2 regions of the Streptomyces sp. NPDC093598 genome follow, and region 1 is predicted to be linked to the other one. Evidence: riboswitches for the same ligand, from Rfam matches in the RefSeq annotation. Region 1 holds a riboswitch; the other holds the start of a gene.
What was found. Region 1 has a riboswitch for cyclic di-AMP ahead of ACIRDU_RS20445 (transglycosylase family protein). Riboswitches for the same ligand answer to the same signal wherever they lie in the genome.
Positions count from the first base shown of each region.

Region 1 (5,274 bases):
AGCTGCTGCTTGAAGGCCTCGACGTCCGCGTCGGTGGGCTCGGTGCGCGGGGTGGTCGGCGGGGGCGTTTCCATGACTGTCTTCAGGCTGTCTTTCTCTGATCGCCGGCTGGGAGGTCAGGTCACTGGCCGGAGGCGTCGGACTTGTCGACGCCGTCCCAGACGTTGGAGTACCAGGGGCGGTCGGCCGCCCCCAGGTCGGTGCGCGACTGCTTCGCCGCGTGCGGGTCGACGACGATGAAGCCCGTCTCCCCCGGCATGACGTAGTGCAACCGCTGCCGGATCTGCTGCTCGGCGTAGGCGTCGTCCTGCCAGCGCGCCTTCAGGTCGCGCAGCCGTTCGACGCGCTCGCGGGCCTGCTGCTGTTCGCGCTGGAGGTCGTCGATCTCGGCACGCTGCGAGACGTACTCCCGCATCGGGTAGGCCAGGGCCACGATCAGCGAGCACATCACCAGGGCGAGCAGCGCGGCCCGGCCGGTCAGCCGTGAGCGGCGGGCCTGTCGCCTGGTCTGGGATCGGTAGACCCGGGCCGCGGTCTGCTCGCCGAGCAACCGGATCCTGGTCGCGGTGGAGAACCGGTCCCGGTCCTTCACGGCCATCTGTCCGCCTCCCGCTCCACCGTCATACGCGCGTACGTCCCCGGACACGGTACGGGACCGAGTACGGGGACGTACGTACGACGCTGCTGATTACGGGCGGGTCAGCCCTTGAAGCGGGGGAACGCCGAACGGCCGGCGTACACCGCGGCGTCGTCGAGGATCTCCTCGATGCGCAGCAGCTGGTTGTACTTGGCGACGCGCTCGGAGCGGGCCGGGGCGCCGGTCTTGATCTGGCCGCAGTTGGTGGCGACGGCCAGGTCGGCGATGGTGACGTCCTCGGTCTCGCCGGAGCGGTGGGACATCATGCACTTGAAGCCGTTGCGCTGGGCCAGCTCGACGGCGTCCAGGGTCTCGGTGAGGGAACCGATCTGGTTGACCTTGACCAGCAGGGCGTTGGCCGCGCCCTCCTCGATGCCGCGGGCGAGGCGCTCGGGGTTGGTGACGAACAGGTCGTCGCCGACGAGCTGGACCTTGTCACCGAGCTTGGCGGTGATGGTCTTCCAGCCCTCCCAGTCGTCCTCGAACAGCGGGTCCTCGATGGAGACGAGCGGGTACGCGTCGACGAGCTCCGCGTAGTACTCGGTCATCTCGGCCGCCGAGCGCTCCTTGCCCTCGAAGGTGTAGACGCCGTCCTTGTAGAACTCGGAGGCGGCGACGTCGAGCGCCAGGGCGATCTGCTCGCCGGGGGTGTAGCCGGCCTCGTTGATCGCCTCGAGGATGAGGTCGAGGGCCTCGCGGTTGGAGCCGAGGTTCGGGGCGAAGCCGCCCTCGTCGCCGAGGCCGGTGGCCAGGCCCTTGCTCTTCAGGACCTTCTTCAGCGTGTGGTAGACCTCGGCGCCCCAGCGCAGGGCCTCGGAGAAGGACTCCGCGCCGATCGGGGCGATCATGAACTCCTGGATGTCCACGTTGGAGTCGGCGTGCGAGCCGCCGTTCAGGATGTTCATCATCGGCACCGGCAGCAGGTGCGCGTTCGGGCCGCCCAGATAGCGGAACAGCGGCAGGTCGCTGGCCTCGGAGGCGGCGTGGGCGACGGCGAGCGAGACGCCGAGGATGGCGTTGGCGCCGAGGGAGCCCTTGTTGTCGGTCGCGTCCAGGTCGAACATCGCCTGGTCGATCAGGCGCTGCTCGGTGGCGTCGTAACCGACCAGCTCCGGGCCGATCTGCTCGATGACCGCGAGGACGGCCTTCTCCACACCCTTGCCGAGGTAGCGGTTCGAGTCGCCGTCGCGGAGCTCGATGGCCTCGAAGGCGCCCGTGGAGGCGCCGGACGGGACGGCGGCACGACCCGTGCTGCCGTCGTCGAGGCCGACCTCGACCTCGACCGTGGGGTTGCCTCGGGAGTCCAGGATTTCCCGGGCTACGACGACGTCGATGGACGGCACGAGCATCTCCTTCTTGAAGTGACACGGTGACGCGGGCCGCGTGGACCCGGCGCGAGGTGCGGGCCTGTGGTGGCTCGCGACATGAGCCTAACCGGCTCCGGGCGATCGGCCACCGGGTCGCCCACCCCATGGACAGAACCGAGAGTAAATTGTTTCCGAACGGAACAAAGCCGGTTCGCGAAGTCCGGCAGAAAAAACCCCGCTCCGGTGCGTACGGGGGATGACGCACCGGAGCGGGGAGCCCGTGGACCCGGGCGGGCCGGGTGGGGCGGGCCGCTGCTTACTTCAGGTGCAGCTGCTGGCCCGGGTAGATGAGGTTGGCGTCCTCGACGATGTCCTTGTTCAGCTGGTACAGCTTCTCCCAGCCGCCCTTGACCTTCTCCTCCGCGGCGATCGAGCTGAGGGTGTCACCCTTGACGACCTTGTACTCGCCGTCACCCTTCTTGACCTTCTTGCCGGTCGGGGTGGTGACGGTCTTCTTGGCCGCCGGACGCTCCTCGGAGCGGGAGGCCGGCTGCTGCTGGGTCTGGCGGGTCTCGGTGCTCTGCTGGTTCTGCTGGCTCTGCTGCGAGGAGCTGCCGGAGTCGCTCGAGGAGCCGCCGCCGGTGTAGCCGGCGCTCGACAGGCCCTTGCCGCACACCGGCCAGGCACCCTTGCCCTGGCTCGCCAGGACCTTCTCGGCGATCTCGATCTGCTGGGCCTTGGTGGCCTGGTCGGCGGTGGAGGCGTACTTGGTGCCGCCGTAGCCGGACCAGGTGGAGGCGGAGAACTGCAGACCGCCGTAGTAGCCGTTGCCGGTGTTGATGGACCAGTTGCCGCCGGACTCGCACTGGGCGACGGCGTCCCACTCGGAGGCGGTGGCGGCGGAGGCGTTGCCGGCCGCCATCAGCGGGGCGGCGACGGCGGCGCCGGCGACACCGGCGACGGCGATGGCGCGGGTGGCCTTGGACGGACGGCGGTGCTTGCCCTTGCCGGAAAACAGCATGGATGGATCCCCTCACCGACGCCTGCGAGGTGAGCTGTCGGGTTCGGGCCGGTTGAGTTGCCCGGCCGCGTCCCTCCCGGGACACGGCTTCACCCCAAGCCCTTCCGGCGCAACTGTCCGGTCGGGCACCTACCTTGGGTCCCCCGCTCCTGCCTACGGCGCTTGACGCGACGACTGTTCCCGTACGGCCGCTGGCAGGATTCGGCGTTGCGGCAGCCGGGGCTCGCGGTGACGAGCGGTCACGACCGTAGACACGCGATCCCCGGAATTTCAAAGACGATCAGGGCTTCTGAGATCTATCTCTCACCGGTCTTATACGGGACATTCGGCGCGAAACGTGACGTGAACTCACCCGGTTTCGGGGCGACTTCGACCGCCGTTTCCGCACTGCCCGGACGACTACCTCTCGTCCGCTTCGACCCCTGTCGTGAGCGTCTGACCGGGGAGGATGAGGTTCGGGTCGGTACCGACCGTCTGCTCGTTCCCGTCGTAGAGAGAGTGCCATCCGCCGTCGAGGTCAAGGGAGTCGGCGATGGACCAGAGGCTGTCGCCGACACCCACGATGTAGGAGCCCTCGGACGCGGCACGGGAGGCGTCGTCGCCGCGCGAGGCGTGGCGGCCCGAGGATTCACCCTCGCGGCCGTGCGCGGGCGCGGAGCTCTCCTCGGCGCTGGGACCGCGGTGGCGGCCGGAGCCGGTGTCGGTCAGGGCCGAAGAGTCCTCGCCCTGGCGCGAGTTGCCGGACCCGTCACTTCCGGGGGTGGCGGAGGGGGAGCTGTCGGGGGTCTGGCCCTGCTCCTGCTTCTGCCCTCGCTCCAGAGAAGAGGAATCGGACGACTTGTCGGACTTGGCGGTTTCATCCTTCGAGTCCGACTGCACGTCAGGTGACGACGAAGCGCTCGAGGAAGGAGTCGATGAAGGGGACGGCTCGACGGAGTCGAGCAGACCGGGCGAGTCCACCTCGCCGGATGATTCGGACGAGTCGGACGAGTCCGACCCCTTGTCCTGCTGGAGGCCGGAGAGCAGTCCGCAGGTACGCCACGCGCCGACCCCCTGGTCGGCGAGGATTCTCTCGGCCACGGATATCTGCTGGGAGCGACTGGCCAGATCGGCGCTCGCGGCGTAGTCGAGACCGCCGTGGTTCTCCCAGTCCTCCTGGGACAACTGCAGGCCGCCGTAGTAGCCGTTGCCGCTGTTCTGGCTCCAGGCGCCGCCTGTCTCGCAGTCCGCGACCCGGTCCCAGGTCGTGCCGTCGGCCGCACTGGCACCGGAGGCCCCGAGGAGTGGGATCGCGATGGCGGAGCCGGTCACTCCGGCCGCCACGAGGAGAGCCGGAGCCTGGCGGGGGCGACGGTGCCGACCGTTCCCGGAGAGCATACGGAGACCTTTCGCGAGACAGCAGTGATCGGCGCGGCCGAAGAATCCCGGGCCGCGTTGAGGGGTGAACGTATCGGCAGACGATCACTTGTCACAAGTTCATGCCGCGTAGATCACGTGAAGATCACAACTCTGATGTTTCGTCACTTTCAACCGGTGCGAACTCCACCGGCAGGGTGCGCAGCCCGCGCATGATGAGGCCGCCGCGCCAGCGCAGCTCGGCCGGATCCGCCGCGAGCCGGAGGTCCGGGAGGCGGGTGAGGAGGGTGGCGAGCGCGGTCTGGCCCTCCAGGCGGGCGAGCGGCGCGCCGAGGCAGTAGTGGATGCCGTGGCCGTACCCGAGGTGCTGGTTGTCGCGGCGGGCGAGGTCCAGCACGTCCGGATCGGCGAACCGCTCCGGGTCCCGGTCCGCGGCGGCCAGGACGACGAGGACGGGGTCGCCGGCCTCGATCTCCTGCCCGCCGATGGTGAGCGGCTGCGTGGCGAAGCGCCAGGTGGCGAGTTCGACGGGGCCGTCGTAGCGGAGGAGTTCCTCGACGCCGGTCTCCAGGAGGCCGGTCTCCCCCGCCGCGAGGGACGCCTGGAGCCGTGCACGCTCCTCGGGGTGGGTGAGCAGCGCGTAGGTGCCGTTGCCGATCAGGTTCACGGTCGTCTCGAAACCGGCGAACAGCAGGATGAAGGCCATGGCCGCCGCCTCGTTCTCGGTGAGGTGCTCGCCGTGGTCGGAGGCGCGGATGAGACCGGAGATGAGGTCCTCGCCGGGGGCCGGCTCGGCGGGCAGCGCCTCCCGCTTGCGGTGGATGAGGTCGGCGAGGTAGCCGCGCATCTTCTTCACGGACCGCGCCACGCCGCCCCTGGGCCCGCCCTGGTGACGGATCATCATGCCCGCCCAGTCGCGGAAGTCGTCCTGGTCCTCGCGGGGGACACCGAGG
Region 1 is NZ_JBIWIV010000006.1:92,798-98,071, forward strand. It holds gene ACIRDU_RS20430 (DUF501 domain-containing protein) at 1-74, opposite strand, end outside; gene ACIRDU_RS20435 (septum formation initiator family protein) at 122-598, opposite strand; gene eno (phosphopyruvate hydratase) at 700-1,980, opposite strand; gene ACIRDU_RS20445 (transglycosylase family protein) at 2,261-2,965, opposite strand; cyclic di-AMP (ydaO/yuaA leader) riboswitch at 2,970-3,136, opposite strand; gene ACIRDU_RS20450 (transglycosylase family protein) at 3,365-4,342, opposite strand; gene ACIRDU_RS20455 (cytochrome P450) at 4,467-5,274, opposite strand, start outside.

Region 2 (5,274 bases), on a different contig from region 1:
GTCGTCCGGCGACAGCGCCCCCTTGGCCGTCACATGGTCGCCCGACGACTCCCCGCGCAGCCGGCGTCCGATCCACGGCACCAGGAACTCGCGCGCCCAGGCGACGTTGTCCCGCCGCACGTCGGGAACGCCGCGCGGGGGCAGCGGAGGCCACGCCTGCTCCGGGTCGGCCGGCACGTCGAGGCCGAGCACCTGGCCCGCGCGCAGCGCCACCCGCGTGTGCCCCTCGGGCGACAGGTGCAGCCGGTCGGCGTCCCAGGCCCTGCGGTCCTGCACACTGCGCAGGGACCACAGGTCGAGCACCGGGCAGCCGTGCCGGTCGGCGATGGCCCGGACATGTCCGTTGTAGGTGGCGATCTTGCCGCGCAGGTGCTTGAGCACGGGCACGCCACGGGTGTCGAACCCGGTCGTCACCATGACCGTGCCGGACACGGCGGTGAGCTGGGCCAGGGCCCGCTCGAAGCGCTCGGCCACTTCGTCCGGGTCGGTGCCGGGCCGGATGATGTCGTTGCCCCCGGCGCAGAACGAGACGAGGTCCGGGGCCATCTCGACGGCCCGCGGAACCTGGTCCGCCACGATCTGGTCGAGAAGCTTTCCGCGTACGGCGAGATTGGTGTACCGGAAGTCGCCCTCGGGCCTGCGGTCGGCGAGCAGGACGGCGAACCGGTCGGCCCAGCCGACGAACGCCCCGTCGGGGCCGGGATCACCGACGCCCTCGGTGAAGCTGTCCCCCACCGCCACGTACGACCCGATCACTGCTCTGCTGTCACTCTTCGAATCGTCTGCCACAGCAGCTCATGATTCACCTTCGAATGTGACCTACGCGACCGTAGGAGCGGGTTGACGGGCGGTGAGATAAGCCACTCCTCAAGTGTTCGCCAACTGTGGAATACACCGCTCGTCAGGGATGTTTCGGGATGAGCCGCCAGACCCGGAACTCACGGATCCGGAAATGGCTCCAGACGGTCCGGAAGGCGAAGTGCCCGCTCGTGTAGGGCTGCGGGTCGGTGTGGTCGAAGACGAGCCGCCCGTTGTTCCACCACTGCACCGTGGAGCCGTCGGAGACGATCCGGACCCGGTTCGGCTGGTTCGCGACCAGCAGCGGCTCGGTGTAGTCGAGGACCAGGGGCCGGACGCCGGGCTCGCCGACGTAACGGCGCAGCCGGGTCGTGGTGTTGTAGTTGGCGCCGTAGCCCGCGTAGTACGTCGTGAGGTGGTCGTACTCGTCGAGGGCGCCGCCGCGCGGGGTCGCGAAGAGGTCGTCCGGGGAGCGGACGTCGGTCGCGTTCCAGAAGTTGTTGAGGTCGGAGACCCGGTCGTTGACCCCGCCCTCGGAGACCGGGGTCGCGGTGTATTCGAGCACATAAGGCCCTTCGAGCCGCTGCCTGAACCACACGGTCGCGCCGCTCGGCACATCGATCTCCAGGGTGCCGCGGGAGGCGGTGACGGTGCCGCCGTCCTGGAGCTCGGTCGCCCACTGCCCGAGGCCGTGGCAGAAGTCGTCGCGGGCGACGAGGCGGCGGTGGCGGGGCACGGCGTGCGCGATGGCCGTCGGGGCGAGGGCCGCCAGGGCGGCTCCTGCGGTCAGGGCTCCGAACGCTCTGCGGGTGGTCGGCACGGGACACAGCTCCTCGGGATCCGCCGGGAAGGCTCTGGAAAGCGCTTGCACTCCGGACGGGATCACTGTGTCCCAACTGCCGTCGGCTGTCGATCCCTTGACGCCCCCTCGGGGTGATCAGCAGCGCACACACCGAAGGCCGGACCCGGGGATCGGGGTCCGGCCTTCGGTCGCGTGTCAGGCAGGTGGTCGTGCGGTCGGTCAGCCGACGGAGACGCCGTGCGAGCGCAGGAAGGCGACCGGGTCCACGTCCGAGCCGTAGTCCGGCGTGGTGCGGATCTCGAAGTGCAGGTGCGGTCCGGTCACGTTGCCGGTCGCGCCCGACAAGCCGACCTGCTGCCCGGCGGTCACGGTCTGGCCGGCCGAGACGGAGAGCTGGGACAGGTGGGCGTACTGGGCGTAGTAGCCGTCGGCGAGCTTGATGACGACCTGGTTGCCGTAGGCGCCGCCCCAGCCGGCGGAGACGACCGTGCCCGCGCCGACGGCCTTGAGGGAGGTGCCGGTCGGGACGACGAAGTCGACACCGGTGTGGTAGCCGCTGGACCACATGCTGCCGGACATGTGGTACGGGGTGCCGACGGTGGCACCGGCCACCGGGAGGGTGTAGCCACTGGAGTTGCTCTCGGCGGCGGGCTCGGCGGCGGCCGGCTTCGCGGCGGTCTCCGCCTTCGGGGCCGACTCGGCGGCGGACGGCTTCGAGGCCGAGGACTTCGGGGCGGAGGACTTCGGCGCCGACGGGGCCGAGGACTTCGGAGCGCTCGCCGCCTTCTTGCCGATCGACAGCTTCAGGCCCGGGTGGATCAACGACGGGTCGGAGCCGACGGCGTCGCGGTTGTCCGCGTAGAGCTTCTTCCAGCCGCCGCTGACATTCTGGTCGTCGGCTATCTTCGCGAGGTAGTCGCCGGCCTTCACGGTGTACGTGCGGGCGCCGGTGGCGTTTTCCGGAGCCTTCTTCTCGGCGGCCGGAGCGGACTGGACGGCCTTTTCCGGAGCCGACTGCGGGGTGGCGGCGTGGGCGCCGGCCGCACCCATGAGCGGCAGGGCGAGGGCGGCCCCGCCGGTTCCGGCGACGGCGATGGAGCGGGTGAAACGCTGGGTCTTGGGGCGGCGGTGCTTACCCTTCGCGGGCATGGCGAATTCCTCTCCGTCGCCTGCGAGGTGAGCTGTCGGGTGCGGGCTGGAGATGCCCGGTCGCGCCGAGGCGCGGCTTAACCCCAAGCCGTTCCGGGAACCGGAACAGGCGTCTTACCTGTGGGTCCCCCGCTCCTGCCGTACGTCGGGTCAGTGTGTGCGGACTCCGGGCGGCGGCAGGATTAGGCGTCCGTCCGGATTGGTGTGGAACGTAAGCGACCAAGACGCAACGGGACAAGCTTGCGGTTGCCCGTGACGGTGTTTTTCTTGACGCGTCGGCACATTCGCCGTCACCGAGCGTGGATTACCGATCTCTCTCATTCCTCAATGGCCCTGAATTACGCCCGAATTACGTGAACATGGCGACAACACATCGTCACGAATATGACGATGGTCACGCACCCCGACCTCATTTCCTTTACGATCGGGGCACGTTACCTCTTACCGACCGAAGCGCCTTATTCGGACAGAAAGGACTACTTCCGCTTAAGGCGGACGACGACGGCGTCCAGATCCCCGCGCAGACCGACCCGCAGTCCGTGATGGAGCAGTACGGCACCTCGGTGCACTTCGCCCGTTTCGAGGCATTCGTACGCCGCTGTCGGATCGAGGCCGCGCAGTCGGAGCGCCGGCACGGGCTCGCCGTAGCGCTGCGCCTGGAGCCAGGCGAGGACGACGGTCTCGTCGCCGAGGACGTACTGCACGGCGCTCAGTCCACCCTCCGGGGGCCGTAGCCGGTACAGGTCGCCCCGCTGCACCACGGGCCGGATCTCCTTGTAGAGCCCGACCCACTCCGCCGCCTCGGCGAGCTCCTCCGCCGTCCACCGTGTGAGGTCACCGCCGACTCCGAGCACCCCGGCCATGGCGCTGAGGAACCGGAACCGCAGCGAACTGGCCCGGTGGTTGAGCATGGCGTTCGGGCTGTCGGTGACCCAGGCGGCCATGACCCGGGCCGGATGGATCTGGCTGAAGCCGTGCTGGATGGCGAGCCGGTCGAGGGGGTCGGTGTTGTCGGAGGTCCACACCTGGTCCGTGCGGCTCAGCACGCCGAGGTCGATCCGGCCGCCGCCACCCGAGCAGGACTCGAAGGCCACGCCCGGATGGGCGGCCCGCAGCCGGTCCAGCAGGGCGTACAGGCCGCGCACGTGGTCGACCCACAGCCGCTGCGGATAGGGGTCGTCCGGCCAGCCGGCGTCGGTGAAGCAGCGGTTGAAGTCCCACTTGACGTAGTCGATCGGCGCACTGGAGAGGAGCCCGTCGAGCTGCTCCCACAGGTACTCCCGGACGTCCGCGCGGGCCAGGTTGAGTACGAGCTGATTGCGGAACTCCGTTCGCTTTCGTCCCGTTTGGTACTGCACCCAGTCCGGGTGCGCGCGGTACAGATCGCTGTCCGGGTTGACCATCTCCGGCTCGACCCAGATCCCGAACCGCATGCCGAGGCCGTGCACGTGGTCGGCGAGCGGCTTCAGCCCGCCCGGGAAGCGGTCGGGGTTGGGGGTCCAGTCGCCGAGCCCGGCCCGGTCGCTGGTGCGCGCCCCGAACCAGCCGTCGTCGACCACGAACAGCTCGACGCCCATGGCCGCGGCCCGTTCGGCGAGCGCCCGCTGCTGCTCCTCGGAGATGTCGAACTCGGTGGCCTCCCAGGAGTTGAACAGCACCGGCCGGTCCTGGCCGGCGTCCGGGATCACGTACGTCCGCTGGTAGGCGTGCCAGGCGCGGCTCGCCCCGCCGAAGCCGCCGTCGCTCCAGAGTCCGGCGAAGACGGGGGTCGTGTACGACTCCCCCGTGCCCAGCGTCAGCAGGCCCGAGTCGTCGTAGCCGGCGCCGCCGGTGATCTGCACGCGTGCGTCCGGGAGCTGGGCCACGGCGATGCGCCAGGACCCGGACCAGCCGAGGGCGCAGCCGTAGACCTCGCCGCGCTCCTCGGTGGCGTCGGTGTCGAGGGCGACCCACGGCAGGTGCTGGTGGGAGGTGTGGCCGCGGCGGCTGCCGATCACCTTCTCGCCGTGAGTGAGATCGGAGCGCGTCAGCCGGGACTCGGCGCCCCAGCGGCCGTGCAGCTGGGACAGCCGCCAGGCGTCGCGGTCGGGCAGGGTCCAGGTCGCGGAGTCGGCGCGCAGCAGCTCGACGGCCGGCCCTCGGTTGTGCAAGGTCACCCAGCGCTCGACGACGTCCGTCGAGGAGAGCATCCGGTAGTGCAGCGTGACGGCCAGGTCGCCGTCACGGAACCGCAGCCGCAGCTCGTCGCCGTCGGTGTCGTGCCCCTCGTGGACCCACTCGGTGCCGCGCCGCTCGGCCGTGCGCACGGACAGGGCGGGACGGACGAAACGGGGGCCGCCCTCGACCGGGTACTCCTCGCGTCCGTCGAGCGGGGACTCGAAGGGCCAGTAGTCCGGCAGCGGCCGGACCGCCAGGGCCTCCGCGTCGGCGAGGGCGATCCTGGGGCCCCAGTGCAGATGCAGCAGCTCGTCCCGGTCGGTGACATGGACGGCGTAACTGCTGGCCGGCCCGGAGAGCACCCACGT
Region 2 is NZ_JBIWIV010000002.1:747,430-752,703, reverse strand. It holds gene ACIRDU_RS09390 (SGNH/GDSL hydrolase family protein) at 1-756, opposite strand, end outside; gene ACIRDU_RS09385 (DUF6250 domain-containing protein) at 902-1,618, opposite strand; gene ACIRDU_RS09380 (peptidoglycan DD-metalloendopeptidase family protein) at 1,820-2,749, opposite strand; cyclic di-AMP (ydaO/yuaA leader) riboswitch at 2,754-2,915, opposite strand; gene ACIRDU_RS09375 (alpha-galactosidase) at 3,226-5,274, opposite strand, start outside.
Region 2: linked by a shared signal. The riboswitch ahead of ACIRDU_RS09380 (peptidoglycan DD-metalloendopeptidase family protein) and the one ahead of ACIRDU_RS20445 (transglycosylase family protein) in region 1 are both predicted to bind cyclic di-AMP.